One region of the Bradyrhizobium sp. WU425 genome, then DNA from elsewhere that is predicted to be linked to it. Evidence: predicted binding sites of a transcription regulator. Region 1 holds the regulator's gene; the other holds the start of a gene.
What was found. Region 1 encodes LexA, which represses DNA repair genes until DNA is damaged. Its sites were predicted from a motif close to TGTTCNNNNTGTGTTCNG; they were not measured.

Region 1 (15,838 bases):
ATCGTGTTCCGCGTTACCGAGATCATCGATCCCACCGTCGATGCCGCTTCCGATGCGGTCAAGAAGCTGAAGGACAGTCTCGACCGCGCGCAGACCGAGGAGCAGGTCGCGTCCTACGTCAACAAGCTTGAAACCGACATCGGGACCACGATTAATCAGGCCGCCTTCGCGCAGGTGACCGGCGCGAACCAGTGAGTTGAAAGCACGCGATGGACGACCTGAAATCGATCATTGGAAAAGTGGCGACCGGCGCCAGCCTGTCGCGTGACGAAGCGGCTTCCGCCTTCGACGCCGTGATGTCCGGCGAGGCTACGCCCTCGCAAATGGGCGGCCTCCTGATGGCGCTGCGGGTGCGCGGCGAGACCGTGGACGAGATCACCGGCGCGGTCTCGGCCATGCGCTCCAAGATGCTCACGGTCGATGCGCCCGCGGACGCCGTCGACATTGTCGGCACCGGCGGCGACGGCTCCGGCTCGGTCAATGTCTCGACCTGTGCCTCCTTCATCGTTTCGGGCGCCGGTCTGCCGGTGGCCAAGCACGGCAACCGCGCGCTATCGTCGCGTTCGGGCGCTGCCGACGTGCTGGCTTCGCTGGGGGTGAAGATCGATCTGAGGCCCGAACAGGTCGGCCGCTGCATACGCGAATGCGGCATCGGCTTCATGTTCGCGCCCGCCCATCATCCCGCCATGAAGAACGTCGGCCCGACCCGGGTGGAGCTTGCGACACGCACGATCTTCAACCTGCTCGGTCCGTTGTCCAATCCGGCCGGTGTGAAACGGCAGATGGTCGGCGTGTTCTCCCGGCAATGGGTGCAGCCGCTGGCGCAAGTGCTCAAGAACCTCGGCTCCGAATCCGCCTGGGTCGTGCACGGTTCCGACGGCCTCGACGAAATCACCCTCACCGGCCCGACCTTCGTCTCCGCGCTCCACAATGGCGAGATCCGGAATTTCGAGGTGACGCCGGAGGACGCGGGCCTGCCGTGCTGCGAGGCCGGTGCGCTCAAAGGCGGCGACGCCGACGCCAACGCTATCGCCTTGCAGGGCGTGCTCGACGGCAAGCCGAGCCCCTATCGTGACGTCGCGTTGATCAACGCCGCTGCCGCATTGGTCGTAGCGGGGCGTGCCAGGGATCTCAAGGAAGGTGTCGTGATCGGCGCAAAATCGCTCGACAGCGGCGCGGCGCGCGCGCGGCTGAAACATTTGATCGCGGTCTCGAACGGCTGAGCCTGACATGTCGGACATCTTGACCAAGATCGAAGCCTACAAGCGCGAAGAAATCGCTGCGGCCAAGCGCGCGCAGCCGCTGTCGGCGGTAGAGGCGAAGGCCAAGGCGCAAGCAGCACCGCGCGGCTTCCTGCGCGCGATCAAGGCCAAGCACGCCAATGGCGACTACGCGCTGATCGCGGAGGTCAAGAAGGCGTCGCCGTCAAAGGGCCTGATCCGCGCCGATTTCGATCCGCCGCTGTTGGCCAGGGCCTATGAGGCCGGCGGCGCTGCCTGCCTGTCCGTGCTGACGGACACGCCCTCGTTCCAGGGCCATCTCGACTTCATGGTGGCGGCCCGCGCGGCAACGTCACTGCCGGTGCTGCGCAAGGATTTCATGTTCGACATCTATCAGGTGGCGGAGGCCCGGGCGCACGGCGCCGACTGCATCCTGATCATCATGGCGGCGCTCGATGATGCCGCGGCAAAAGAGCTCGAGGATGCCGCCATCGCCCACGGCATGGACGTGCTGATCGAGATCCACGACCGCGTCGAGCTTGACCGCGCGCTGAAGCTGCGTTCGCCGATGATCGGCGTCAACAACCGCAATCTGCGCACCTTCGAAACCACGCTTGCGACCAGCGAAACATTGGCGCCGCTGATCCCCGGCGACCGGTTGATGGTCGGCGAGAGCGGCATCTTCACGCCCGCCGATCTCGCCCGGCTCGAGCGCGTCGGCATGTCGACCTTCCTGGTCGGCGAGAGCCTGATGCGGCAAGCCGATGTTACCGCTGCGACGCGCACATTGCTGGCGCGCGAGACGACGGCGCGCGCGACGGGCACGCGCTGACATGGCCCGCAAGCCGACCGCGACGAAACCAGCCAAGTCCGAGTCCAAGACCCAGTCCAACACCAAGACCGGCCCTGCCCTCACCCATATCGGCGCCTCCGGCGAGGCGCGGATGGTTGACGTGTCGGACAAGCCCGCCAGCGAGCGGCTCGCGGTCGCGGAAGGACGCGTCGTCATGACCAGGGCGACGCTTGACCTGATCGTGTCCGGCAACGCCAAGAAGGGCGACGTGCTCGGCACCGCCCGCATCGCCGGCATCATGGCCGCCAAGCGCACCGCGGAGCTGATCCCGCTCTGCCATCCGCTCGCGCTGTCGAAGGTGACGGTCGAGATCGAGCCAGACGCAACGCTGCCGGGCTGCCTCGTCCGCGCCAGCGTGAAGGTCACGGGCCCGACCGGCGTCGAGATGGAAGCGCTCACCGCCGTCTCGGTCGCCTGCCTCACCATCTACGACATGATCAAGGCGGTGGAGCGCGGCGTGCGCATCGAAGGCATCCATCTGGTCGAGAAGCTCGGCGGCAAGTCCGGCCATTACCGCGTCTGATTGCGGCTGCTACTTCAACGACGCGCTGATCGACCCGAATTTTGAATTGAGCTTGCTGCCCAGGCCGTCCACCACGGCGACGATCGCGAGCGCAATCAGCCCATACTCGATCGCATATTGATTGCTTTTGCGAGGGTCCCTTCACGGCCCATTAACCCAGCTTGCTAACTTCGCCTCCACTCCGTTCCCGTAAACCAACGGATGTTTCCGGGGCCAAGAATTGACCCTGGCGTGTGCACGACAACGATCGATCATGATGACGGGATTCGGCAGTCGCCTTTTTGACCAGGCCTTCGTGCGCAGCGGACCGATCCGCTGGCTGGTGGTGGGCGGCACGCTGTTGATCGCTGCGATCGCCGTCGGCGCGACGCTGATGGCGCAGAATTTCCGCGAACGTGCGCTGCGCAGCTCCGGGCGCGAGCTGGAAAACACCGTGCTGATGCTGGCCCATCATTTCGACCAGCAATTGCAGGATTTCGCGGTCATCCAGAAGGATTTCGTCGACTACGTCCGCGCAAGCGGCATCACCAGTGCGGCGGACTATCGCAAGCGCCTCGCCGGCCAGGACCTCCACCGGATGCTGCGTTCGAAGATCGAGGCACTGCCCTACATGGGCGGCGTCAATATCATCGATGCCGAAGGCAATTTGATCAATTCGTCGGCGGCATGGCCGGCCCCGAACGTGAACGTTGCCGATCGCGCCTATTTCCAGACCTTCCGGTACGATCCCGACGCTCCCGACGTCCTGATCGAGCCACTCTACAGTCGCATCTCCGGCGCATGGACCATCCTGATCGTGCGCAAGGTCGTCGGACCGAACGGCGAATTCATGGGTGTGGTCGGACGCGGCATTGAGCCGGCAAACTTCGAAAAATTCTTCGAGTCCGCCGTGCTCGGCGAAAGCACGACGATCTCGATGCTGCACCGGGACGGCACGATGCTCGCCCGTTATCCCCATTCCAGTGAATTGATGGGACGGAATTTCAAGAACGGTCCGTTCGCGCATCAAAGGGTTTTCGGGCTCGACCATTTTACCGGCCGCTTCATGAGCCCCGTCGACGGCGAGGACCGGCTGATTTCCTCACATGCCCTGCCTCACTTCCCGATCCTGATGATGGCCACCACGACGCGCGCGACGGCCCTGACGGACTGGCGCGAGCAGATCGGCATCCTGATCTCGGTCGCGGCCTCTTCCGCGCTCGCCATCGCGGGCGTGTTGATCGCGATCGTTCGCAAGCTCCTGGAGCAGCATCGTCTTTCGCGGGAACGGCTGACGCTGGAAAAGCAGCGTCTCGACCGCGCCGTCAACAACATGACCCAGGGCCTGCTGCTGTTCGACGCCTCGCAGCAGCTCGTGATCTGCAATCAGCGCTACATCGAGATGTACGGGCTGTCGGCCGAAATCGTGAGACCCGGCTGCAGCTTTCACGACATCATTGCACACCGCAAAGCCACCGGCTCGTTCACCGGCGATGCGGACCAGTATGTCGCACGGGTCCTGCGCGACGTCCACGTGCGCAATTCCATGGTGGTCGAGACCTCCGACGGTCGCTCGATCCAGATCGTGAACGAACCGCTCACGGATGGCGGCTGGGTGGCGACGCATGAGGACATCACGGAGCGCCGGCGTATCGAGGAGCGCATCACCCATCTCGCTCATTACGACGCACTGACCGACCTGCCCAACCGCACCATGTTCCACGAGCATCTGCGTCAGGAACTCGATCTCGTCGCCGGCGGCGAACAACTCGCGGTGCACTACATCGACATCGACGAGTTCAAGGGCGTCAACGACGCGCTCGGGCATCTCGTCGGCGACGAGCTCCTGAAGTCGGTCGCGCAGAGCCTCCACCGCTGTGCGGGGCCGGCGGACTTCGTGGCGCGCCTCGGCGGCGACGAATTTGCCATCGTCCAGAGCGCGGTGACATCGCCGGATCAGGTCAGCGAGCTCGTCGCGCGGGTGTTTGAGGCCATCCGGGCGCCGTTCGACTGCATGGGGCATCATCTTGCCACCGACGCCAGCATCGGCATCGCGCTGGCGCCGCAACATGGAACGGCGCTGGACCAGATCCTGAAGAACGCGGACATGGCGATGTACGCCGCCAAAGCTGCGGGGCGCCGCACCTATCGCTTTTTCGAGTCGGAGATGGACGCCAAGATCCACGAGCGGCGGCAGCTCGAGATCGACCTGCGCCACGCCATCGCTCAAGGCGGGCTCGAAGGCGGCCTCGAGGTGTATTACCAGCCCTGCCTCAGCCTGAAGGACGACCGCATCACCGGCTGCGAGGCGCTGGTGCGCTGGCGCCATCCCGAGCGCGGCATGGTCTCGCCGGCGGAGTTCATCCCGATCGCCGAGGACACCGGCCTGATCAACGAGATCGGCGAATGGGTGCTGGCGACCGCCTGCCGGGATGCGGCGAACTGGCCCGACGACATCCGCCTCGCCGTCAACGTCTCGCCGGTGCAATTCAAGAGCGGCACGCTGGCGCTGAAGATCATGGCGGCGCTTGCCGCCTCCAATTTGTCGGCGAGCCGGCTCGAGCTCGAAATCACCGAGGCGGTGCTGATCCGCGACGACGACACGGCGCTTGCGATCCTGCATCAACTCCGCGCCATCGGCGTCCGCATCGCGCTGGACGATTTCGGCACCGGCTACTCCTCGCTAAGCTATCTGCACCGCTTCCCGTTCGACAAGATCAAGATCGACCGCTGCTTCGTCAACGACATCGCCGGCCCCGACGGCTCCGCCAGCATCGTGCAGGCGGTCGTCAATCTCGCGGCCGCCCGCCGCATGACCACCACGGCCGAGGGCGTCGAGACCGAGGAGCAGCAGCGGTTGCTGCGCGCGCTCGGCTGCTCCGAGATGCAGGGCTATCTGTTCAGCGCCGCAAAGCCCGCCGACAAGGTGCTGGAGCTGTTCGCAGCTCATCGCAGCCGTCTCGCCCGGCGCGGCGGCAACGAAGGCCGCCGCCGCGAGGCAAGCTAGTTCGGACCTCGTGGTCGGCGCAGCGGCATTCCCAGAAGCTCTCCTCGATACACACGACGCAGGTGTCGCGGAGGTCATGCAATTGCTGGAGTTGCGGGTTCATCCCGGCGGCGAGGTCTGGTCGAGCGCGACCGCGCCCGCCGCTGGGCCGAGCGCGATGGCTGCTACGAGGCCACCTTCGCGGCCATGAACCCGAGCTGACACAGCGTCCCGAAACAAGTTCGCCCGGGAACGACTATCCGCTCCCGGGCGATCAACACCTTACCGTCGCGAGCGCCTAGTTCGGCACTGCAGCCTTCGACGCCGGCTTGGCGGCGACCGCATTCGCGGTTTGGCCGTGCAGGAAGTCGTAGGCCGTATGCAGGGCCTTGTCGTCTTTCGCTTCCGGTGGGACATAGGACTGCGACCCGGTCTGCTCGGTGCCGTCGGCTGCCTGGAGATGACCGCGCATCTGGGACTCCGCCATGGTGTCCATCCGGCCCTTCAGCTCGGGCGGCACGTCTTGGAGGATCTCGATGTCGGGCGCGATGCCCTGGGCCTGGATCGAGCGGCCCGAGGGCGTGTAGTAGCGCGCCGTGGTCAGCGCCAGCGCGCCGTTGCCGGTGCCGAGCGGAATGATGGTCTGCACCGAGCCCTTGCCGAACGAGCGCGTGCCGATCAGCGTCGCGCGCTTGTGGTCATGCAGCGCGCCGGCCACGATTTCCGAGGCTGAGGCGGAGCCGCCGTTGACAAGAACCACCAGCGGCTTGCCCTTGGTGAGGTCGCCACCATGGGCGGTAAAGCGCTGGGTCTCTTCCGGATTGCGGCCGCGAGTCGAGACGACCTCGCCACGCTGCAGGAACGCGCTCGACACCGACACGGCCTGGTCGAGCAATCCGCCCGGATTGTTGCGCAGGTCCATCACGTAGCCTACCAGCTTCTCCGGCGGAACCTCCTTGGTGATCGATGCGATCGCCTTCTTCAGGCCATCGGTGGTCTGCTCGTTGAACGAGGTGACGCGGATATAGCCGATATCCCCGTTCTCGACGTGGAAGCGCACGGGACGCACATGGATGATCTCGCGCTTGATCGCGACGTCGAGCGGGGCGTCGGCGCCCTTGCGCACGATCGTGAGCTTGGTCTGGGTCTCGACCGGCCCCTTCATCTTGTTGACGGCCTGCTCGAGCGTCATGCCCTGCACGGCATCGCCGTCGATCTTGCTGATGAGGTCGCCCGACATGATGCCGGCCTTGGATGCCGGCGTGTCGTCGATCGGCGAGACGACCTTGACCAGCCCCTCCTCCATCGTGACCTCGATGCCGAGCCCGCCGAACTCGCCGGAGGTGGTCTCCTGCATCTCGGTCCAGGCCTTGTCGTTCATGTAGCGCGAGTGCGGATCGAGCGAGGTCACCATGCCGGTGATCGCGCCTTCGATCAGCTTGGCATTGTCAGGCTTCTCGACATAGCTCGCCTTCACCCGCTCGAACACTTCGCCGAACAGATTGAGCTTGGAATAGGCGTCATCCGCGCTCGCTGCCGCCCGTGCCGCCCAAACGCCGCCGTGCGGACTGGCTACCAAAAGGGTCAGACACGCTCCGGTGAGCGCGCCCAGTGGAAACAGCAGGGTTTTCCGCATGGATAGGCTGGCCTTTTTGCTTCGCGGTTCGGTGGGCTGGGAGCCGCCATGCAAATGGCGATCCAGCCTGCTTCTCACAATACCATTCTGGTTTCTTCAAGGCCGGGATGCCACGCCGGCGGGTACACCGTAAAAATCGGTTGGTCCGGACCCAAACTTTCGGCAACGTTGCAGGACCGGTTCGTGCGCAGCGGGGGTCGGCCGGCCGGCCCGCGCCTCGCAGCCATGCCATTTTAGGATGGTTTTGGCGCCCCGGACGGGTTAGGCGATCAGGGAAGGCTTCAAATTCTCGGGAGGATAACAATGAACGAAGCACCCCGCATCCAACCGGAAAGGAACGTCGAGCTCGGCGCCAGCACCGAGCCGTTCCAGAATCTGCATGAATTCATCCGGAAAGCCCGCGCCAACCTCAACCAGAATGCATGGGACTATATCGTCGGCGCGGCCGAGACCGAGACCACGATGCGTCGCAACCGCATGGCGCTGGACGAGATCGCTTTCCGCCCGCGCGTGCTGCGCGATGTTCGCAAGGTTACAGGTTCGGTCGAACAGTTCGGCCGCAAGATGCGCCTGCCCGTGGTCCTCGCCCCGGTCGGCGCGCTCGAGATCTTCGATCCGGATGGTGCGGCGAGCGTGGCACGCGCCTGCGGCACTTTCGGTGCGGCGCACATGCTCAGTTCGGTGTCCGAGCCCGGCCTAGAAAAGACCGCCGAAGCTGCGTCCGACGCGCTGCGGCTCTACCAGCTCTATGTGCGCGGCGATGACGCCTTCGTCGCCGACGTCGTCAGCCGGGCCGAGAAGAACGCCTACGCCGCCTTCTGCCTGACCGTCGACACCGCCCACTACAGCCGCCGCGAACGTGACATCGCCAAGCGCTACGTTCGCGAGAGCCGCTTGCGCGCCACCGGGGGCGATTACCAGAAGGGTCTGGAGTGGCGGACGGTGAAGATGATCAAGGACAAGTTCAAGATCCCGCTGATCCTCAAGGGCATCGCGACGCCGGAGGACGCGCTGATCGCGATCGATCACGGCGTCGAATGGATCTACGTCTCCAACCATGGCGGCCGTCAGCTCGATCACGGTCGCGGCGCCATGCACGTGCTGCCCGAGATCGTCGACGCCGTGAACGGCCGCGCCAAGATCATGGTCGATGGCGGTGTCTGTCGCGGCACCGACATCGTCAAGGCGATCGCGGCGGGCGCCGACCTCGTCGGCATCGGCCGGCTGCAATGCTGGGCGCTGGCGGCGGCCGGCGAAGCCGGCGTGGCGCGCATGCTGGAACTGCTCGAGGACGAAGTGCTGCGCTGCCTCGGCCTCTTGGGTGCGACCTCGTTCGCCGAGGTCAACAAATCCTGCCTGCACCAGGCGACCGCAACCAACGCGCCGAGTGTGTTCAGCGCGTTTCCGCTGTTCGACCACGAGCCGTATCGATACTGAGTGAAAGGACGCAGGTGACATCGCTCTCTCCCGGCAGCGCGGATGCGCTCCTGTTCGATCTCGGCCGCGTCGTGCTCGATATCGATTTCTCCAAGGCGATCGCCTGCTGGGCGGGACATGCCGGCTGCAAGCCCGAAGCCATCGTCGCGCGCTATGTGCGGGACAGCGAAGCCTATCGGTTGCACGAGATGGGGAAGATCAGCGATGAGGACTATTTCGCCTCATTGCGAGCCTCGCTCGGAATCGGCATTTCGGATGCGCAGTTCCTGGAAGGCTGGAACGCGATTTTCGCCGGCGAAATGCCTGACATCGCCGAGCTGCTGCCGCGCGCAGCGAAACAGATGCCGCTCTATGCTTTCTCCAACACCAACCGGCCGCACGTGGACCATTTCTCGAGGGAATATGCCGACCTCCTCGGCCATTTCCGCGAGCTGTATTTGTCGTCCAGCATCGGCCTGCGCAAACCGGATGCGGAGGCCTTCGACCACGTCGTTGCGGCGATCGGCGTGCCCGCCGGGCGCATCGTGTTCTTCGACGATCTTGCCGAAAACATCGAGGGAGCGCGCGCGCGCGGCTTGACGGCGGTGCATGTGACCTCGCCGCGTGACGTCGGGAACGCATTGAAGGCATTGGGCATTTGACGACGGTCCGTTGTCGCGAAACCCACGACGGCACGGCCCGACGGACCAATTTTGAAAAATTGAGGAACCGGATCACTTTGTACATTTTTATACAGAGTTCCGGGAACGGAATACCGCCTTCCGGACTCTTAGAGTCCGTTGGGACTTCTACGGACGGATGCATCATCGTGCTGGGCAAAACCTACCTCACCAAGCAGGCCTCTCTTCTTCTTGAATTCGCGAGGACAACTTCAGATTCGGACCTTTCCGCCAAGCTTGTGAGCAAGGCCGCCGACCTGAAATCCCAAGCCGACCCGCTGCCCGACAAGGATCAGGGATCCAAGGCGCCCGACGTAACTCCCGGGCAGGCAGGGAGCTGATCGATTCAGGCCATGGCGCGTTCTCGCCTTGCCATGATTTTCGTCGCTTCCATGACCACTCTCCTGCCGATCTGTGACCTCCTTCGGATCATGCCGCGACGCGCTTGATCCTGCCTTCCGGAACAATGTGAAGGGGCGGGATGACTGTGCCTGCTCAGCCGCTTTTGCCTCTGCGCCTGCGCTCGGCTAGAAGACGTGCGGAACATTCGCCCGAACGTGCCGAGCAGGAGTTTTCGCCGTGGCCTTGATGCCGGTTTCTGACGCGCTTGCCGCGGTGCTGGCGGGTGCAGAGCCGCTGCCGGAAGAAATGATTTCCCTCGACGAGGCCTACCATCGCGTGCTCGCGCGTGACGTCGTGGCGCGGCGCACGCAGCCGCCGCAGGCGATGTCGGCGATGGACGGCTACGCGGTGCGCGCGGCCGATGCCGCGACGATCGATTCGGAGCTCACCGTCATCGGCGAAGTCGCAGCGGGCCGACCGTTCGAGGGGACGGTCGGAGCCGGCGAGGCCGTGCGGATCTTCACCGGCGGCGTCGTTCCCTTTGGCGCGGACGCCGTCGTGATCCAGGAGGACACGGTCGCCGCCGGCAAGCGGATCACGATCAAGGAAGCCGCAATCGCCGGCCGGCACATCCGCCCCGCCGGCGTCGATTTCCGCGAGGGCGACGTGCTCCTGCGCAAGGGAAGCCGTTTGACCGAGCGAGACCTCGCGCTCGCCGCCGGGATGAATCATCCGCACCTTGCCGTTGTCAGGCGTCCGAAAGTCGCGATTCTCGCCACCGGCGACGAGCTGGTGATGCCGGGCACCACGCCCGGCCACGGCCAGATCGTCTATTCCAACGGCTACGCCCTGCACGCGCTCGCCCGCAGCGAGGGCGCCGAGACCATCGACCTCGGTATTGCCGCCGACACGCTGGAGGCGACCACCGCCGGCATCCGCCGCGCCCGCGAGAGCGGCGCCGACGTCCTGATCACGACCGGCGGCGCATCGGTCGGCGACCACGATCTGGTCCAGCAGGCACTGCGGGACGAAGGCATCGCGATGGCGTTCTGGAAGATCGCGATGCGGCCAGGCAAGCCAATGATGCACGGGCGACTCGGCGCAATGGGTGTGATCGGCCTGCCGGGCAATCCCGTATCGTCCTACGTGTGCGCTTTCCTGTTCATGGTGCCGCTGATTCGCGCCCTGTCGGGCCGTTCAGTGATTCACCATCGCCGTGAACGCGCCGTGCTCGGCCGCGACGTCGGCGCCAACGACCAGCGCGAGGACTATCTGCGCGCGCATCTTGAGGAGCGTGACGATGGCACACGCGTCGTTGTTCCCGTCAATCATCAGGACTCTTCGCTGCTTGCGAATCTCGCTGCAGCACAGGTACTTCTCGTCCGCGCACCATTCGCGCCGAAGGCCGAAGCCGGCACGGCTTGCGAAGTGTTGCGGCTCCCCGTCTGAGCGCCCCCGCAACGCGCGTTCCGCGCACTTTGCTCTGTTCACGGTAAATTAAGCAGTTGCGGAACATGTATCGAACATATAGTGTCTGTTCATGATTTGTTTCGAGCATGCAGCGGCTTATGGCCGAATTCAGCGTCTCGGAATCGGACGACATCAACCGGGGGACTTTGGTCGAGATGTTAACGCGCAAACAATACGAGCTTCTGCGGTTCATCAGTGAACGTCTGAAGGAAAGCGGCGTGCCGCCCTCCTTCGACGAGATGAAGGATGCGCTCGATCTGCGCTCGAAGTCGGGCATCCATCGCCTGATCACGGCGCTCGAGGAGCGTGGCTTCATCCGACGCCTGCCCAACCGCGCCCGTGCGATTGAAGTCATCAAGCTGCCGGAGCTCCAGGCAGCCGCTGGCAGCCGCCGCGGCTTCACGCCGAGCGTCATCGAGGGCAATCTCGGCAAGGTGCGTGCGAGCGCGAGCCTGCCCGCTGACGAGGGCGAACGTCCCGTCGCGGTGCCGGTGATGGGCCGCATCGCGGCCGGCACGCCGATCGAGGCGTTGCAGACCCGCAGCCATACTATCAGCGTACCGCCTGACATGCTCGGCTCGGGCGAGCATTACGCGCTGGAAGTGCGCGGCGACTCGATGGTCGAAGCCGGCATTCTCGACGGCGACATGGCCCTGATCCAGCGCAACGAGAGCGCCGATACCGGCGACATCGTGGTGGCGCTGATCGACGACGAGGAAGCGACGCTGAAGCGCTTCCGCCGTCGCGGCGCCTCGATCGCGCTCGAGCCCGCCAACGCGGCCTATGAGGTCCGCATCCTGCCGCCCAACCGGGTGAAGATTCAGGGCAAGCTGATCGGGCTTTACCGGAAGTACTGATACCGGGAGTCTTTCTATCGGCAGTACTTCATATCGGAAGCACTTCATGCCGGAGGTGCTTGGCGCCTCGCGCGCTTCCGATCGGCATCGCCGGTCAGAGATTGGAGCGGATCATCGTCCGCTCCGGCTGGATAGCCTTTCTGGTTCTGCACAGACTATCCGGCCCCTCCTCCAACGCTGGCTCCTCGCCACGCCGACGAAGCAGCACCGCTTCAAGCAGCACCGCTTCGCGGCTCGGTTGTTCGAGGAAACAGCGACCAGCGGTCAAGTTCGGCCGTTGCAGCCAAGTTGGCAATGTTCGCGTACGCGCCTCCCGAATGCATCGCGGCGAGCTTTGTTCCTATTGAATTCGGGAAAGATAATGTGATCGCGGCTTGCGGAAGCCAGCCGCAGATTTGCCCACAACCAAGCAGAGCGTTCGTGCTTCCACTCTGATAGAGGCCTGCGCCTCGATAAGAGACGCGGGTTGCTATCCCAGCATGAGGAGCACCCGATGTGTGACTACAGCCTACATGCCGTCGCGTCGCGCCCCGCCGAAGTCGGCGAGACGATCGTCACGACAAGCTTCCGCGGCACCTCGACGCGCGGCTTCGCCTCTGCAGCCGATCCGTCTGTTGCCGTCTGCCTGCTGCCGGGGACGGAGCTCGCCTTCGCCGACGACGTCCGCTACGACAATCGCTGGATCTGGACGCGCACCATCAATTCCCGCGTGGGCAAGTTCGGCAAGATCGATCCGCACGTTCCCGACCGCCATCATGATGCGATCGAATTCCCCGACGGCAAATACGTGCTGGTGACGCAGCTCGTCGAAGGCCAGCGCGCGACGGTGCTGCAACTGCCGGTGACTCAGTCGGTCACCGAGCGCGAGCACAAGGCGCAGATCACCGCCGACAGGCAGCCGACCGTCACGCACCTGCCGATCGGCTGACAGAGCCGCCCTCCGGCTACGAAGTCGGAGGTCAGGATTGAATCGCCATCGCCGGCCGTGGCCGGCGAGATGGTGTGGTTTGCACCCCGCGAATCCGAACGGACGCACCGAACCACTGCGTTGCTCCGCACCATCAGATCAATCGTCGGCTTGCAGATCGGTGTCCGCCGGCGTTGCGTCCTTGATGCGAGGCGCGGTCGACTTTGGCGCGAGGCTGCCGTCGAAATCACCCTCGCCGGCGCCGGCCGGCAACCAGGGGCGGCTCGTGCCTCTCGCCCTCACTGCCTGAACCACAAAACCGTCACCACGCTGCGTCAGCGCCAGCGCGCTCTGGCTGGCGAGCCGCTGCCGATCGACCACCATCGCCGCGCAATCGGGCGGCGCGGGACGTGTCGTCACCACCAGGGCGGCCCGACTGCAATCGTCTGCGAGAGCGTCGACGCGCAGTGCCAGCGCGACCAGCCTCCCGTCGGCCAGTGGCGTCACGCAGCCGGATTCGTCGCAGGACACGCCATCGGCAAGCGAGGCTCTGCCCGCATCGCGCGGATCGGCGTCGGCAGCGAGCCATTCCTTGAGCAGAAAGCTGTCCTTGTTCGTCCTGATCAGGTGCAGATATCCGTCCCTGCCCCGCACCGCGACGCTGGCGCCATCCCCGGCAATCAGGATGTCGGGCTGCCGCGCCGACAGTCCCCAGAGGATCGCTGCCAGCAGCACCAGGGCGCCGGACCAGCGCAGCGGCGTGCGCAACAAGCCGAGCACAATGATTCCCAGGCTCGCCGCGATCAGCGGCGCGATCCCGAACGCCGGGATGCGGCCCACCGCGCCCGGCAAGGACGCGACCCAGCGCGAGACCGCGACCATCCACTCGATGCCAATCCCCATCACCCACCAGAACACGCTGTCCAGCCCGAACGGCGCAGCAAGCAGCCCCAACAGCCCCGCCGGCATCACCAGCGCAGAGACCACCGGCATCGCGCCGAGATTGGCGAGCACGCCGAACGGCGTGACACGGTGGAAATGAAAGGCGGCATAGGGCGTGGTCGCAAGTCCCGCAATCAGCGAAGCCATGAACAGCATCGCAATCTCGCGCCCACCCCACATCGCAATGCGCGCAGTCGCCGAATTGTCCGGCGAGGCAAACAAATTGGGCATGCCGATCTGCACCAGTGCGACCAAGCCGAGCGTTGCCGCAAACGACATCTGAAAACTCGGATGCACCAGCGCTTCCGGCGCGACCGCCAGCACGATCAGCGCAGCCACAGCAAGCGTGCGGAAGGTGATGGCGCGGCGATCGACCATCACCGCGATCAGCACCACCGCCGTCATGAAGAACGACCTTTGCGTGGCGACCTCCGCGCCCGACAGCAGCAGGTAGAACGCAGCGGCGACCAGCGCGGCGGCGGCCGACCATTTCTTGATGGCGAAGCCGGCCGCCAATCCGGGGATCAGAGCGAGCAGCGCGCGCACCGCGAAGAACACGACGCCGGCAACGACGGCCATGTGATAACCGGAGATCGAGAGCACGTGGCCGAGGCCGGAGATGAACATCGCATCGTTGACGGGCGTGGTGATCGCATCGCGCCGCCCGGTGAGCAGCGCGGTCGCGATCGCCCGATTGTCGCCGTCGAGCGTCGCCCGGATGCGGGCATCGATCGCATCGCGCAGGCCTTGCATGAAGGCCGCGTAACGCAGCCGTAAGCCGCCGGTCTCAGGCGGCGACGCCACCGTGATGGCGCCCATCGCGAAGCCGGAGGCGCCGATGCCCTGGAAGAACATGTCACGCGAAAAGTCGTAGCTGCCGGGCCGCACCGGCGCGAGTGGCGGCATCAGCCGTGCCTTCAGCTGAACGAAGCTACCGACCTCCGGCGCGGTGCCCTTGCGGACCGACAGGCGCACGCGCTCGAGCCTGACGTCGCTGCGCTGCGCCTCCATCGCCGTGACGCGCAGCACGAAACGATCGGTACGCTCGCGGATGTCGCGAGCCTCGACGAAGCCCGACAACGACACCGAATAGAGCGCCCTTGCCAGCACCGGGTGGGCGATGCGCGCCGTCTTCCAGGTTGCGACGGCAAAGCCGGCCGCGACCGCCGCGATCATGATGGCCGGGGCGAACAGCCGGCTCCGCCGCAACAGAGCCGCGCCAAGCAGGAGCGCGATGGCGGTCGTGGCAACGACCCACAGCACCGGCTCATGATCGGCAGAGAAATAAAGCGCGATGCCGCAGCCAAACGCGACGGGCACCCACGGCAACAGCCGCCCGGCGCCCGCCTCGGCGCGCAGCCAGGCGCGGAGGGTCTCGGCCAGCGATGTCCAGAGGTCGAGGCCTGCAGGCGCGAGGCCGCCCGCGGACGCGGCGCGGCCCGCGGGCCACGTCCCCGCGATCCCCTGCGATCGTACCGGCCGGCCCGGCTCGGCCATTCCCTGCACTCGATGATACGCAACGAAGCCAGAAGCTACCGGAACGTGCAGGTGGGCGGATAGCGGTACGGATCAGGAACGAAGGGGCGCGGCCGCTACTTTTCCTCTTCCATCGTCACGGCCACATCCGCCTTGGCCGACAGCCTGACCTTGTTGCCCTCGATATCGGCGACGAGGCCCTTGTCGATGAAGTGATGATGGCCCTTGTGGCTGCCCTCGCCGCTGTCCTTCTTGGTCAGCTTGATGCGATTGCCTTCGACCTTGTCGACGGTGCCGATGTGGACGCCGTCGGCGCCGATCACTTCCATATGCTCTGCGATGTTCTGCATGGTGGGTTCCTTGTTGGACCCACCCCAACGCGCGGGGAGCACGTTCGTTCTCTCACGAGAATGACGAAGCCGTGTGCCCGCTCGTCAGATCAGCGGCGCCTGCGACGAAGCATGGTGATTGACGATCTTCCACTCGCCGTCCTCGCGCATGATGACCCAGCTCATCTTGACCGAGAAATCGGGGCGTTCGCCGGCGAGATC
Region 2 (15,838 bases), 2.4 Mb from region 1:
TGAGTCTCCCTACGAAATACTCTCCCCGCATACTCGCTGGTTTCCGGCTGCAGAAGAGCTTCGCAGTACCGCGTATGAAAAGCTGCTACCGCCGCTGGTTGCCAAAATTCGCGAAGAGGTGGAGGCGTGGCGGGACGCAGGATACTCAGGAGCCTCGAACACATCCCGCGCATTGTTGACTTGGTGGTTTGAGACCGGCCACCTCGTCGAACAGGCGGACGGCACTCAAATGGAATTCCGCTACTACTTCGCCCAGCGCGAGGCCGTCGAGACCGTTATCTGGCTCTACGATGTACGAGGTGCGCGGGACAAGTACGACCTCCTGCGCTTTGATGCTTCCGGCGCTGTGTCCGCCAATATGTTCGATGAAGACTGGCTGCGTTTCGTGGTCAAAATGGCCACGGGCGCGGGAAAGACTAAAGTGTTGTCGCTGCTGATCGCATGGAGCTATTTCCACAAGAGTTATGAAGCAAACTCGAACCTTTCACGAAACTTCCTGCTGATCGCACCCAACATCATTGTGCTGGATCGGCTGCGCGTAGATTTTGATGGGCTTCGTATCTTTTTCAACGATCCGATATTGCCGGACAATGGCCATGCGGGGCGCAACTGGCGAGACGACTTTCAAGTTGCGCTCCATATTCAAGATGACGTCCGCATCGTCCGTCCGGCGGGCAACATTTTTCTCACAAATATTCATCGAGTCTATCTTGGCGATGTGCCGGAACCTTCGCTCGAAGATGATGATCTTCGTGACTATTTCCTAGCACCGTTTGGGGCACAGCCTGCTGGCAAGACGAATGATAGCAACACAGACCTCGGTGAAATCGTACGAGAGATTGATGAGCTAGCCATATTCAACGATGAGGCGCACCACATCCATGACCCGAGCATGGCCTGGTTTCAGAGCATTCAGGACATCCACCACCGCCTTCTGCAAAAGGACCTTCGGCTAGCACTTCAGATCGATGTGACAGCTACGCCACGGCACGACAATGGCGCGATCTTCGTTCAAACCGTGAGTGACTATCCCCTCGTCGAAGCGATCGCCCAGAACGTAGTCAAGCATCCCGTGCTCCCGGACGCCGCCAGCCGCGCAAAGCTTGCCGAGCACAAGAGTCCGCTTATCACCGAAAAGTACGCCGACTATCTGCAACTCGGCGTCGAGGAGTGGCGCAAGTGCTATGCTGAGCACGAGAAGCTAGGCAAAAAGGCCGTACTTTTCGTCATGGTTGACGATACCAAGAATTGTGATGAGGTCGGATCATACTTGCAGAAGGTTTGTCCGGAGTTGCAGGACGCAGTTCTTGTGATCCACACCAAGAACAACGGTGAGATTTCCGAAGCGGCTTCCGGCAAAAAAAAAGAGGAGCTGGACCTTCTGCGCGAGCAATCCAATGCGATTGATGGTTGGAAATCGCCATACAAGGCAATCGTTTCGGTGCTGATGCTCAAGGAGGGGTGGGACGTTCGAAACGTCACCACCGTCGTTGGGCTACGCGCGTTTGCTGCCAAAAGCAATATTCTGCCGGAGCAGACGCTCGGGCGTGGCTTGCGCCGGATGTATTTCGGCAGCGAACAAGGCGAAACGGTCTCCGTTATGGGCACTCCCGCATTTATGGATTTTGTCGAGTCGATCCAAAGCGAGGGCGTAACTTTCGAGCGCGTTGCCATGGGCGGCGCCTTTGGACGAGAGCGGCAGGACTCTCTGATCGTCGAAGTGGATTCGGAAGCACCGGATAAAGATATTGATTCGCTCGATATTGCGCTGCCGCGACTGACCCGGCGCTTTAATCGCGAGTTCAAGGACCTCAGTGAGCTTGACCCCGGAGCGTTTAAGAACCCGAAGTTGCCTGTCAAGGCATTCACGCCCGAACAGACCCGCGAGATTGTTTTCAAGACCATGCTGGATTCGGAGGTCGATCATACGATCCAACTCGACAACAGCGGAAACGCAGATTATCGCTCTGTTGTCGCGTTTTTCGCACGGCAGCTTCTGAAGGATCTGCGACTGGTGGGCGGCTATGATCTACTTTATCCCAAGGTCAGGACCTTCATTCGCGATCATCTGTTCGTCCGGACGGTCGATCTCGAAGACCCGGTAGTTCTGCGCAATCTGTCGGAGCCTGAAGTTGGCAAGGTGCTGTTCGATCACTTTCGGATGGCGATTAATGCGCTTACTATTCGCGACAGCGGCAGTTCGCGCATTGAAGGCCACATCCGATTGCGCGACACCCGCCCGTTTCGTACCGAACCGCGCGATTTTTTGCTGACCAAACGGTCAGTCTTCAACCGGATAGTCGGCGAAGCGAATGCGGGCGGGCTCGAGCTGGCGTTCGCGTCGTTCCTGGACACAGCGCCGGATGTACAGGCATTTGGCAAGAACTACATGGCGGTGGGTTTCAAGCTGGACTACGTGAAAGCAAATGGCGACCTTTCAACCTACACGCCTGATTTCATCGTGCGAACCACTGATGGCTCGGTTTGGATCGTCGAAACCAAAGGCCGTGAGGAGTTGGACGTGCCGCAAAAGATGGCGCGGCTTGGTCAGTGGTGTGCAGACGCAACGGAAGCTAGTGTTAGCGAAGGTGCGCGGCGTTTTGGGTTTGTCTACGTCGACCAAGAAAGCTTCGAGAAGCATAAGCCAACGTCGTTTGCAGGATTGATCGGCACCTTCCGTGAATACCAAGAGGCCCACTGATGGCGCGCCACGACAAGCAATCGTATGACCTCAGCGAAGCAGAGCAGCGCGACCTAGTAACACTCATTCAACAGGGAAAATCCCTACCCGAAAAGTACCGCTTTATCCTTTTTGAGGACAAGCGTGAGGTCGAGCTTGTTTGGAACGGCAAAAGTCGCGACGTATGTACCACCGTCCTACCGTTTCAATCGTTGGAGCATATCGACGAACCTCGTACCGAGACCAGAACGCAAGAAGACCTGTTTGATAGCCGGGGTCGCCAGCTACGCGGGTGGACGAATAAACTGATTTGGGGTGACAACAAGCTTATTTTGTCTTCGTTGAAGTCCGGGGCATTGCGCCAGCAGATCGAGGATGCCGGCGGCCTGAGGCTCATCTATATCGATCCGCCTTTTGATGTCGGCGCAGATTTTAGCATGGACATTGAAATCGGCGGCGAGACCTTCCACAAGGAAGCAAACTTGCTGGAGCAAATTGCTTATCGTGACACATGGGGGCGCGGAGCGGATAGCTTCATCTCAATGATCTATGAGCGGCTAGTTCTGATGCGCGATCTCTTGGCCGAGAACGGCTCAATATACGTCCACTGCGACTATCGAGTTGCCGGATATATTCGAATTGCTCTCGATGAGATTTTCGGCAGAGAGGCTTTTGTCAATCAAATTACGTGGAAACGGACAACCACAAAGAACGATTATACTCAAGGAGCATTCAATTGGCCTCGCATTCACGAAATCATCTTTTACTATGCGAGATCAGCCGGCTCAAAGCCCTACTTCAATCAACAGTTCACACCCTATGACGAAGAGTATCTTAAAACGAAATATTCGTACCGCGATCCCGACGGCAGAAGGTACCGGCTCGACAACTTGACAGCGCCCGGTGCTGGTTCGCGTGGACATCCTCAATACGAGTTGATGGGTACCACCAGATTCTGGCGATACAACAGAGACAAAATGGAGAGGCTTGTCGCTGAGGGCAGAGTCGTTAAGACAAACCCGAACGCTGTCCCTGCGTATAAGAGATACCTAGATGAGATGCCGGGTGTTGCAATTGGCGATGTGTTTGCCGACATCGACGCCATTAACTCTCAAGCGGATGAACGATTATTTTATCCCACTCAAAAGCCAGAGGCGCTACTTGAGCGCATAATTTCTGCTAACAGCAAACCGAATGATCTCGTGGCAGATTTCTTCTGCGGCTCTGGAACTACTGCGGCCGTCGCTGAAAAACTTGGACGCAAATGGATTTGCACCGATCTGGGCAAGTTTGCGATCCACACGACTCGAAAGCGATTGATCGCGGTGCAGCGGGAAAGGAAGCTTGCAGAAGAGGAGTTTCGAGCTTTCGAGGTGCTGAACCTTGGCCGTTACGAGCGGCAGGCCTACCTGAATGTCGCGGGGCGATTGACTGGAGCGCAGAAAGCGCAAGTCCTTGCGCAAAAAGAGGGCGAATTTCGTGATCTGATTCTGCGAGCTTACAAGGCCACGGGCTTTGGCGGAAACGGGGGCGCGGAAGCGCAAGACGGGTTTTTTCACGGCGCACGTAACGGGCGCCTAGTCGTGATAGGCCCAATCAATCTGCCAGTAGGACGCTTGTTCGTTGAAGAAGTCGTAATGGAGTGTCGGAAGCGTGGTGCATCCCGTGTTGACGTGTTGGCTTTTGAATTCGAGATGGGATTGTTTCCCGCTGTTCTCGAAGAGGCGCGAAGCAAGGGCATTGATCTCGTGCCTAAATACATTCCGGCCGAAGTTTTCGACAAGCGGGCAGTAGATAAGGGGCAGGTGGTATTTCACGACGTTAGTTTCGTCGAGGCAACGCCGCGATATGAAAAGAAGAACAAGCTGGCCGTCAAAATCGAACTCACCGATTTTTCCGTTTATTACACCCAGGGAGCGGCCGAGGCCGCGATTGCTGCGATGAAAGAGGGCAAGAACGACGTCATCTGCGATCGGGGACAACTGTACAAGGTGAGCAAGAGCAAGGACGGGATTGTAAAGAAAGAGAAGCTCACCAAACACTGGACCGATTGGGTGGATTACTGGGCGGTGGATTTCGATTACATGCAACGCAAGGAAATCATCAAGGTCGCGGTAGGTTCAGGAGTTGGCGGGGTTACTTCACTGCCGGGATCTGAGCCGCCGCAGGGTGAAATGGCTATGCCGCAATTCGAGGAGCGATGGACCGGAGGCTACATATTTGAGAATGAATGGCAAAGTTTCCGGACCCGTCAGAACCGCGAACTTGAGCTAGTAACCTCCGTGCACACCTATGATCGGCCGGGCCGATACACCGTGGCGGTGAAGGTAATCGATATCTTCGGAAACGACACGATGACACTTGTGCCGGTCAATGTCGGTTGAAGGTCCGTCGCCGATTAGTCTCGTGCAGGTACCTGCACCGGTGTTAGGACAAATCGAAAGTGGACTGTCTTCGGCCAACCCGGAATAGAGGCATTTTCGAACTGTTTGAAGCCAAGTGGCGTCAATAAGTAGGATAGTAGCGGGCCGCCCGGATTTAACGCATGCGCGAGTCTGGGAGCGCCCCGTAGAGGGGTTGGCTGACCTTAGCATTCGATATTTGCCCTATTCGCCAAATAGCCTCAGCGCGATGCTTCACTGTGGCTGGCGCATTCGCGAAAAAGTTCCTCGCCGCCCTTGGTGTCCGAAATATTCCGCCGCTGATGAGCGCTGTCGTACGCGAGCGACCTCGGATGTCCGTAAGTAGAATCGATATGTCGACCTAAGCAATCTTGACGGTATCGCAGTTGCATTCGACTATTATCAAGCCCTGTTGGATCTCGATCGCGGATACGCGGCTAGTAGAAATCTTGAAACGCTCGAATTTACGGCGGCTTTGCCGGAGGCCGCGGAATTGGTCCTGGGCTGGGCGCGACGCCTGTAGCGGGGCTCGAAGGTGAGGGCGTTACATCGTGTAGAGTGTGGACACCGGCGGCAACGAGAGCTCCGATCAACAGTACATAGACAACAAGCAGTACGCCGCGGGTCTCCCGATAATTCTTCATCGCTTGTTCGATCGGCGTTTCAGCGATTTCTTCCCGCTCGCGAACGGAGATGTAACTAAAAAGACTTTGCATCCAGCTCCGTCGGGACGAGGCTTGGCTTTGGAAGAACGCGCCATTGATCCGCCACTGCAATGCGAACGACAGGCCGATGAATACGGCGGCCGCAAAGTAGAATAAGGAAGAGATGAGAGGACCCGGTGTCTTGGCCGCATCTCCCAGGATCTTCAGTATAAAAGGCGCTGCCGAGACGGCCAGGTCGCGCCAGAGCGTAGCCGCAAGATCCTGCGCCCGTTGCGCTACCTTCTGAGTTTCATCAATCACGGTCTTGCGGAGATCGGCGAGCGCCTTCAGAGTCTCGCGGCTCGATGATTGAACGTGAGCTTCATAGGCAGCTTTGGCAGCCTCAAGCGCCTGCTCCAATGTCATGGCGAGATCTTGCTGAGGACGGCTGGCCCGAGCCAACTCACCGGAAAAGAGCAGGTGGCGTGCCTCGACATCTGTCCCCGAAAGAAAAACCCAGTTGGCGGATTCAGTCAACCGAGAACGAGCGCCGGGCAGGGCAGGATCATCGGCTCTAATGCGATAGATCGGAGGCGTCGCCGCCGCTTGCAGCCAGACCTGGCCATCCTCGAGCCAGGCGCGGGAGACGAGACCGCCCAACAGTCTGCGGGCAGAAACCGTTTCCCAAGCTTGGTACGCCGGCGATGAAACCGCTGGCGCGGCCAATAATAGCCAGGGATTGAGATCGGTAACGATTTCACGGTCGGGGACAAAGTCACGAACATAGCGAGTGGGGTCGATAGACCCAAGCAAAGGCTCGGCTCGCGGTGGCGTTTGCGCGAAATCCCATGAAGCGAACTCCAATCCTCGTGCGCGAAATGCCTGAGTGGAATTGAAGTCGGCGATCGCGAGGCGCGGAAGGACAGTTCGCTGCGCCAAATATTGTGGGATGTCGGACTGGAAGATAAAGAAGGCGCAGCCGTCGGCAGTTGGCTTTCCGAGCGTGATCACGATCTCACGGGTCGAATCAAAGATATCACCCCCAACGAGATCACCACCGAGACCCGGATTATAGACTTGCAAGGACGAGAACGGCGGTGGGACATCGTCGACGAAGCCGAGCCAGGCGACCTGCGCATCGACGGACGGTAGCCGGCCTCGCAACACGAGGGCGTCAATACGTTCGTCCGCCACGGCGCCGTTCGCGACAAGCTCACGTACGCGTTCGACCAGATGTGTTGATCTCGAAGTCATCGAGTGTGATCTTGTCCCTGATGATAATCTCGCCCCTGTCGCGGTTCACCGAAATGACTGAAGACATCAAACCGACAGGGAAGGTCAATTTGACCCCGCTTGCCGTCTCAACGCGACGGTTCTTGGGAGCCTGAATTGCGTTCTTTTGGAGCACGAACGATTCGCCCGCCATTCCTTCGCGCTTCAGCTTTGCCTTGAAGTCGGTCAGCACGGGGCTATCATCAGGCAGCGGCCCGAAAATGCTCTTCAGCCAATTTTCAGCACTTTCGCCGTCGACAGAACCGCCTGACTGGCTGGCGTCGTAGAGGCGTTGCGCCAGATTTTTCATCGTGTCCTGCGGAAGTATGTCTTTGTGCTTGTGCGCAATGTTGCGCGTGACCTCGACGATTGTCCTTGTCAGCTCCTCTTCCGTTCGCTGGCGTCGCACGAGCAAGAACTGTTCGAAATAGGCCGCAGGCCGCTGCGGATTTTGACGATCGACAACGCAGATTTCGTCGCGCTCTTTGCCGAGCTTGATGAGCGCGGCCTTCTGCAGGGCATTGCGGTTCTGGACAAAAGTCCGCTCAATCTCGCCGAAGGTCGGCTTCGGCTTGCCCGAACGGCCGCGGCTGACGTCGTAGTCGTAGCTGAGAACCTTTTCGTCCTCGAATTTCAGAAGTGCATATAATCGGCCACCTGAACAAGACAGCGAGAAGATCAAGAAGGCACCGACAGCCGTGCTGCCTCCGTGAGCCTCATTGAACGCTGTCGCGAGTTTCTCGCTTTCCTCCTGGAAAGTTGCCCTATCCCGGCTGATCCGCGCCAGTTGCGCCCGCACCGGCGCGTCCGCGAGAAACTCGTATCGGTTTCCGCTGTTGACCGATCGGACGCGGCCCAGGAAAAAAGCTGCGTGTCGACCGGCATCGAACGCAGTCAGTAGCTGAAAATGTTCCTCTCCCGGGCCGACAATATGAAAAACGCTCTGATCGATGCGCAGGCTTTCGAGTTCCTGCTCAGTAAGGAAGGCCATTCATCACCATAGAACAAAAAGAGAACTGATCGCAATCACGCCGCTCTTTTATTCCAAAATTTGCGTCGTGTTCCGTTAAGAATCTTGCACCTTGTTAAGAATTCCACCCCCAACGTGTGGTCGGGCGCCGGTCTGTTGAACGGTGAACGAGCCGCCACGCCGCTAAATGGATTGCTGGTCCTCTCAAAAGTGTTCCCTTGGGTGGGGCGAGGGAGAACCCCAACGGTTTTCGCGAAGACATTTCACATTTTCCGTGTTGTGTGAGTGTTTTTCACGGTGTAAAAGGTTTTTGCGGCTCAAAGGCCAAATTGAGAGTGAAATTCACGACCGAGAAGGTTTTTCACGGATTTGGGACAATGGAAATAGAGTTTTCAGGGCCCGTGAGTATTTTTCATGACCGGAGGCTGCCGGAAGTGGCAACTCCTGCTGGCTATGCTGCGCTGATTGACGCCTACAACCTATCCGCCCCGGTCCCGCGCTTGCTTTCGGCCATCGGAACAAAGCACCGGATCATTGAGCAAGGGGGATGGCGCATCTATACGCCACGCCATGCGCCGGACGCGACGCTTGAGGGACATCTCACCTTCGCTCTCAAGAATGAAGGACTCGATCTTGCAATCCTGAAGCGGCTTTTCCTCGCCGTGAACGAGGATCAGGTTGCGGACCTTGTAAGACAGAAGCCGACCGGTCTGTACACGCGTCGTATCTGGTTTCTCCATGAATGGCTGTTGGAGCGCCAACTCAATCTGCCTGCGGCAGATAAGGTCTCTTACGTCGATGCCGTCGATACCGAACTCCAATACGCTACCTCCGGGCAGAATTCGGCACGGCACCGCGTCCGCAACAATCTGCCAGGAACACTGGAGTTCTGCCCGCTTGTTTTCAAGACTCCAGCACTGGGCGAGTTTATGGCGCAGGATCTCAAGGAGCGCGCCCGTGTCGTGGTGAGCCAAGTCCCGAAGGATCTGCTCGCGCGAACTGCCGCCTTCCTTCTCCTCAAGGATTCAAAGTCAAGCTACGTCATTGAAGGAGAGAGACCGCCACAGGACCGTATCCAGCGATGGGGCAGGGTCATCGGTGAAGCGGGACGGGCACCGCTCGACGAGGCGGAGTTTTTGCGCCTGCAGCGCATCGTGATCGGCGATGAGCGCTTCGTGAAACTTGGTTTCCGGAACGAAGGTGGTTTCGTCGGCGAGCATGAACGCGAGACGCAAAGACCTATCCCGGATCATATCAGCGCGCGTCACGAAGATATCCCCTCCCTCGTGCGCGCACTGATCGCGTTCGATCATGCGGCGGAAAACGAGCTTGATCCTGTCGTCGCTGCCGCCGTGCTCGCCTTCGGGTTCGTCTACATCCACCCGTTCGAGGACGGCAACGGACGCATTCACCGATACCTGATGCACCATGTTCTGGCACGGCGCGGATTCAATCCCGCCGGGATCCACTTTCCGGTTTCTGCCGCGATTCTCGACAAGATTAGCGAATACAAGAGCGTGTTGGAAAGCTATTCGACTAGATTGCTTCCATGTGTTGAATGGGAGTCGACCCCACAGGGCAACGTCAAGGTCTTGAACGATACAGGTGATTTTTATCGTTTCTTTGACGCGACGCCCCACGCCGAGTTTCTGTACGAATGCGTGCAGAGGACCATCGAACAAGATCTTCCAAAGGAAACGCAATTTTTACGGAGCTTCGATACCTTCCGCGCGGGCATCGAGAACATGATCGAAATGCCGGAGCGGACGCTCAACAACCTCTTCGGATTCCTGCAACAGAATGGAGGGCAACTCTCAAAGCGTGCCCGCGACAACGAATTCTCCGAACTAACGCCGGATGAAGTCACGAGGATTGAGGAGCTTTATCAAGCGGCCTTCTCGAAAGACTCTGGAACGGCGAGTTGACTGTGTCAGGGTGCCACCTTCATTGAATGGGGCCTGTCGGCTCAGATGCTGGTCGAGCCCTTGATAAAAAACAGCGCCCTCTGTCGGCGTGGTCGCAGCTAAGACGCGCCGCATCGGTGAGTTTTGACCCTGGGAGGTTATCTTCTTTTTCTTCTTTATCCGCATCCCGCCAGAGTTTCCCCGCAGAGGACTGTACGCGCGCGTCTCGCGCGTGGATTCCTTGAGCACGAGCGCTCATCGCCGTGCATCCTTCGAATTTGATTGCATCGATGCCGACTATGTTGATGGCGCCGGACCGCGGCTCTTGGACGGGTTTCGTGCTGAACAGACCAAACCATTCGCGCTCCTGCGCGTAGTGACGACACCAGCCCGATTTGGCCACTTTGCGGGCGCGACACCGGGGCCAGCCGATTGGTTTATCTCGAGATCGAGCCAGCCGGCTCCGGCCTGCCGGCATGGCACGCTCAACTTGAAGGCAACGGCTACTCGGCGCACGCACGCGGAGTCCTCACCTACGCGCGGCAGCTTGATACACCGGACGAGACCCGGGGACCGCGATCGAGACCCCAAACTCTCGGTGCCGCTGCCGCCCCACGGCTGGGGCTGCCGCGTTCGCTCGTCACTGCCTGTGCGCCATTGCCGAAGCCGGCAACGCGCGACGCAATATCGACTGTTCTCTAGCGTGTCCCACAAGCGGCATCTGTCCTGGACGCCGCAGCATTCTTCAGTGGCGCCGCTACCAGCGTATTCTCAGAGGCATCAGCGTATTTGAAGTCACCGCTAGATCATCAGTGGCATGCCTTGCGCATGTTGCACGACGCACAGGCGTTGGGCTCTTCATATCGAGAGCTTAAGGCTTCCAAATATATTCTTGCTTTATTCAGTGTGCTTTCCCAAGCACGTCGGGACGGGGTGCGGTTTGCCGCGCTCACCTAGTGCGTCACCCATAGTCAGCTCCTATGGTTGCTAAGTTTCTCAACATCAACCCGCCCTCGAAGTCGTCAAGACGATGCTAGTGTGGCTGGCCGATCCAGGTACAAAAGTAGTCCATGTGAACCAATCGCTCCTCTCGCTTCAGAGCTGGCGATTGTGGAAAGGCTTGCTGTGGCCTTTGCTCAGCCGGGCAATAGGGATCGCGCGCAAGCATGGTCGTGCCGCCCGTCATGTGCCGACGATACAGATATGACCTGGCCACGCATCCCCCGCCGCATTTGGCGAGCAACGAGCACCCGCTGCATCCCTCGACTATTTCCGGATTTGCGTTGCGCTGCCTGAACCCCCGAAATTGCGGGCTGGAAATGATCTCCGACAGCTCATTCGTCAGCAGATCGAATTCCGACTCGTAGTCATGTAGATAGACGCAAGGACTCACATGGACATTGCCGTCTGGCGAGATCGAGTGGATTCTGAATGACGTTCCTCCGCAAGGACATCGCCGAGCCTCCGAGGTGTTGGTCACCGCCGCGATGGGAGGTTCGCCCAGGTCCACGGGATCGCACAACTCCATCAGCCGGGCGAAACCGGCATAGTACATGCTCGGCGGAAGCGCGATCCTCACATGCGCGGGCTCGGTCGCCTTGATCGGGTTGATCCGGAACGTTGGCGTCGTGCGATTTCGCCAACTTGGCGGGTGCTCAATGTGCCCGATGGAGAAGTTCCAGTTCATCGCCGCCATGATGCAAGTCCGCGAGATGCCCTCGCGGCGGCAGATATCGAGCGCCTCCACAGCTTGCCGAAAGATGCTAGCTCCCCGATTTTCATTGTGTTCGTCTTCGAACGGCGAGTCGAACGAGACGTCGCAATCGTTCAACAGGCGAAATTCCCGATAGTGATCCTTGTACAACCGCACCAACGATATGCCGCTGGTCGTGGGGCCCACCAGGATGTCCTCGTCCGCGAGCCTCCTGATGATGTAGGGCAGCAAGGTCGCCTTGGGGGTCGATCCGTTGGTGAAGAGCAGTTCATTTCCGCCGAGATTGACCGTTTCAACGCCGTGCTTCTTCAATTGATCGACGATCCGATCGATCATCTCGACGGTAAGGTCGCTCCCCTTCTCCCTAGCATTCATGCTGTAGCAGTGCGTACAGCAATATGGACAATCGTTCCCCAGCGTCCAGCCGATAGTCTTGATCGCAACCTCGCACTCGGGCAGGTCGCCGAACTCCTGCACCGGGCCCACGTTGAGGTTATAGTGTTCGAGCCGGTCGAAGCTGATCGCGAATGGCTTTGACATTTTGAGCCTTCTCATCCGAAGAAAGGATTGGCGTCGGCGTCATACACCAGCCCGGCCGACGCGTAGGCGTGGTCAACCCGTGTCGCCAGCGTCTGGTATTTGATCTTGTTCCCTGCGACCTGAGCGTCAACAAGGCCATGGACGTCATGCTCACCCGACTCAACGGCGTCCAGGAGGAGTTCCATAAAGGCGAGGTCGTGCCGCCGTAGTTCGGTCGCAAGCGCGTGGAGTTCGACCAGTTCCTCGTCCTCGAATGCCTTTGGCGCGCTGATGGCGTCGATCGCTTTGTCGTAAGGGCGAAGATGGCTCTTGTGCCAGCGCTCTAGGCCCGTATAGGCCTGAACCACGTCTTCGGCGGCCAGACGATAGTTTCGGTTGCCAGTCCCATCCTCGTTGGCGTCGATCAGATTGCGTTCTCGCAGCAGCCTCGTGAACGGCGTTCCTTCGGCCGCATACATCTCGGAGAAAATTCCCTTGCTGATCGTCCAAAAGTAGTCCGACATGCGACGGTGATTTTCCCGCAACTCTTCCATCGTCGTGCCGTGATCAAAGAGAATGTGCCCGGCTTGCACGTAGATGCCGTGTTTTTGAAGACATCAAGGGCTTGCAGGTTTTGATCAACGCTTGCACTCTTCGCCATCCTCTTCAATGCGGATTCCGAATAATTCTCAATACCGCACGAAAACGCGAAGAAGCCCGCCCGCTTGAGCTGCCTAATTGCCTCGTCGGTCACGCGATCCGCTCTGATCGAACCTCGCAAGCTTACGCGCAGGCCTCGCGATTGAATATCGTCGGCAAGTTCACGGCACCACAGCTCGTCTCGACGCGGCTCAATAAGGCTGTCGTCGATGACTTTGAAACACGTCGCCCCGAGCCGGCTAACCTGCTCCAACTCGTCGACGTAGTTTTCGATCGAACGCTGCCTCCAATGCGAACCATCCGATACCTTCGCAAAGGCAACGATCGAGCAGAACGTGCAGTGGGCCGCGCAGCCGCGTGACGAAAGCACGTGCACAGCGCTCCGCCGCTCAAGTGAGGCGCGGATCGTGTCGCGGCTAGGAAAAGGTATGGCGTCAAGGTTCGCGGCCGCTGGCCTGAGCCCGTTACGAACGATCCTGCCGTCGTGTTTGTAGCTGATACCTGAAATGTCAGAGAGGTCCAGTTTACAGAATGCGAAGTGCTCGCTCAACGCGCAGACAGTTTCTTCGGCCTCGCCGAGGACCACGACGTCGAACCCAGCGTTCAGGAACTCATCCGGGTGAAACGTCGGCCCGTAGCCGCCGGCGATCGTCGGGGTTTGTAGACCACGCTGACGAAGCAGCTGCATGACTTCGATTGCCCGAGCCATATTGGATCGGTAGCAGGAAAATCCGATCCACAGCGGAACTGGCAGCCGGGCTATCGAATCTGCGATCTCGTCACTCGTCAGACCGCCCAGCCAACCGTCGATGATTAGGACATTCGCCCCCTTGCTTCTGAGAATACTCGCCAGGTAACCGAGCGCCAAATTTTCCTCGGCGGTACGGTGCGTGATCGGCGCTGGCGTAGCCAGAACTATCGGCGGAATACCGCGTAAGGGTAAGGCTGCCTCGCGCAACGCGAGCCTCTCGGTATTCCGTGTACAGTTACGACTAGCTGTGAACGACACTCAGAGGTGCTTCCCATTGACGCTCCTAAGATGCCAGTTGTGCAGAGCTCTCTGAGGAGATTCACCACGACAGCGTAGTCAACGGCAAGGGCAAGATCATTGCCGAAGACAGCAGCTTAACCCTGCCAAGCGATATCCATAGCTGGCTGGTCGGCAAAGAGATCGATCTCACGGCCATCCAAGGAGTTTGCCTCGAAGCCGGCGCCATGAGCAGCTTCATCTATAACTATGCTCGTGCGAACACGAGCATGCTTGTGACCTAGTTCGCGGTGCGGGTTTACTTCATAATCTCTTCGGCCTCTGCACGAAACGCGTGGCGCGAGCCATCTCGTGAATAGAACATGTGGCCGCCTGGAAAGACTACGAGTTTGACGCGCGGTGCTGAGGCAAATGGCGGCAATTGGTCGAGCACGATCTGTGATCCGAGATAAGGCGTGACGAGGTCAAACAGGCCGTGCCCGACTAGCAATTTCATCTTCGGGTCCGTTGCGCGAATCTGGCGCAGCTCCGACAGCGACTCCGGAGGCCCGCGGCCGTAATCCCAAGCCTGCCCGACCGCGCCGTTGACTAGCTCATAGGAGCCGTCCGGCCGCCAGTTTAGCTTGCGCGTAAGGAGATCGACAGTGGCGCTGGTCAGAGGTGCGAGCAGCTTGTCGCTCGACGGATCGCCGGAAAGATAGAAATCCGAGTCCGGATACGGATCGAGGCCACGCACTGAAGCGTCATATTTGCCGATTAACTTGCCGTTCTTACGATCGAACTCACGGCGAAACGCGGCGAGGTCGAAGCGGCCCGCGAGCCTGCGACTCACCGCCTGATCGATGCCGGTCAGCGCCGCGACCTTGTCGGCCAGACGCGTGGTCGCTTCCTTGTCCGCCTGACCTTTGATGAGGTCGATCAGAAACTCTCCGCGTGCATAAGCTTCCACGTCGGCGAGATCGGCTCGCTTTACCGGACCCTCGGCTTCACGCTGGGTCGCGACATAGCTCGGCAGTGTTGCGATGTATTGCAGCAGGCCAGTGCGGGCATATTGGCCGTAGTCGAAGATTGGCGAGACCATTATCAGGCCCTTGACGCCTATGCCCTGCCGCATCTGCAACTGGTGCACAACCTTTGGCCCGCGAATGCCCCCATAGCTTTCACCCACGATGTATTTCGGCGACAACAGCCGGTCATGCTTTTCGAGCCAGCGACGGACCACCAGCGCGAGCGCGTTCACGTCGCCGTCAACGGAAAAGAGCCGCTTGCGCACATCATCGCCGGTCCCCACGAAACGGCTATAGCCTGTGCCTACGGGGTCGATAAACACCAAATCGGTGAAATCGAGCCAAGTCTCCGCGTTTGGCCTCACCTCCGGAAAAGTGGATGGCGTGACCTCGTCTGCATTGATCGGCAGCCGCCACGGTCCGGCATTGCCGAGCTGCAGCCAGGCCGATGATGAGCCCGGTCCTCCGTTGAAGAAGAACGTTACCGGGCGCGTGCCGCGATCGGTGCCGTCAAGCTGATAGGAGGTATAGACTATGTCGGCCTCCGGCTCGCCCTTCTCGTCGAACAGGCGGATGGAGCCGGCCGTCGCGATGAAAGAGAGCGTTCGCCCAGGGAGATCAAGCGTTTGCCTGGTGCTGGAGTCCGGCGGCAGGCGATGCTGCTCGGCCGCCGACGGCGTACTCGGCGCTTGGCCGGCGCGTTCGCCGGGGCCGCCGTTCTGGCCGGCCGGCGTTGTGGCATTGGCGCGCGGCGGCGGATTGTCTGCCCGCACGCTCTCCATGATCCCGCAGGCAAAAAGGATCAACGCAAGAGAGGTGCTGCGCAGTGCAGTCGACGACATAGAGGTTCTCCTGTGCAGGGTCTGCACTGTTGGTGCGCGAGGCGTGTCTGTCAAAACGACCTAGTCACTAGCCCATGCGTGGGAACAACAAACCTACTAGAGTCAGCAGTTGTCACCGTCGGCGGGTGCACGCTCGATGTCGCGGGAACTGCTTCAGTTTTTGAGGGATCTCCGACAGCGATTTCTCAAAATTCTGGAGATACGCGTCTCGCGATGATGAATAGTGGACCAAGTCG

Region 2: the regulator LexA is predicted to act here: its motif matches at 7,999-8,016, upstream of BcanWU425_RS08305 (nucleoid-associated protein).

Annotation. Positions count from the first base shown of each region.
Region 1 is NZ_CP088089.1:4,080,733-4,096,570, reverse strand. It holds gene BcanWU425_RS19885 (peptidylprolyl isomerase) at 1-195, shown strand, start outside; gene trpD (anthranilate phosphoribosyltransferase) at 210-1,223, shown strand; gene trpC (indole-3-glycerol phosphate synthase TrpC) at 1,231-2,052, shown strand; gene moaC (cyclic pyranopterin monophosphate synthase MoaC) at 2,054-2,596, shown strand; gene BcanWU425_RS19865 (Flp family type IVb pilin) at 2,606-2,707, opposite strand; gene BcanWU425_RS19860 (bifunctional diguanylate cyclase/phosphodiesterase) at 2,850-5,582, shown strand; gene BcanWU425_RS19855 (S41 family peptidase) at 5,860-7,197, opposite strand; gene BcanWU425_RS19850 (alpha-hydroxy acid oxidase) at 7,501-8,634, shown strand; gene BcanWU425_RS19845 (HAD family hydrolase) at 8,649-9,275, shown strand; gene BcanWU425_RS19840 (hypothetical protein) at 9,443-9,634, shown strand; gene BcanWU425_RS19835 (molybdopterin molybdotransferase MoeA) at 9,873-11,084, shown strand; gene lexA (transcriptional repressor LexA) at 11,261-11,962, shown strand; gene BcanWU425_RS19825 (hypothetical protein) at 12,456-12,890, shown strand; gene BcanWU425_RS19820 (ComEC/Rec2 family competence protein) at 13,029-15,308, opposite strand; gene BcanWU425_RS19815 (DUF2171 domain-containing protein) at 15,404-15,637, opposite strand; gene BcanWU425_RS19810 (nuclear transport factor 2 family protein) at 15,722-15,838, opposite strand, start outside.
Region 2 is NZ_CP088089.1:1,726,085-1,741,922, forward strand. It holds gene BcanWU425_RS08290 (DEAD/DEAH box helicase) at 1-2,701, shown strand, start outside; gene BcanWU425_RS08295 (DNA methyltransferase) at 2,701-5,064, shown strand; gene BcanWU425_RS08300 (hypothetical protein) at 5,547-6,980, opposite strand; gene BcanWU425_RS08305 (nucleoid-associated protein) at 6,940-7,989, opposite strand; gene BcanWU425_RS08310 (Fic family protein) at 8,346-9,893, shown strand; gene BcanWU425_RS08315 (radical SAM/SPASM domain-containing protein) at 10,906-12,126, opposite strand; gene BcanWU425_RS08320 (hypothetical protein) at 12,138-12,584, opposite strand; gene BcanWU425_RS08325 (B12-binding domain-containing radical SAM protein) at 12,530-13,723, opposite strand; gene BcanWU425_RS08330 (S10 family peptidase) at 14,052-15,602, opposite strand.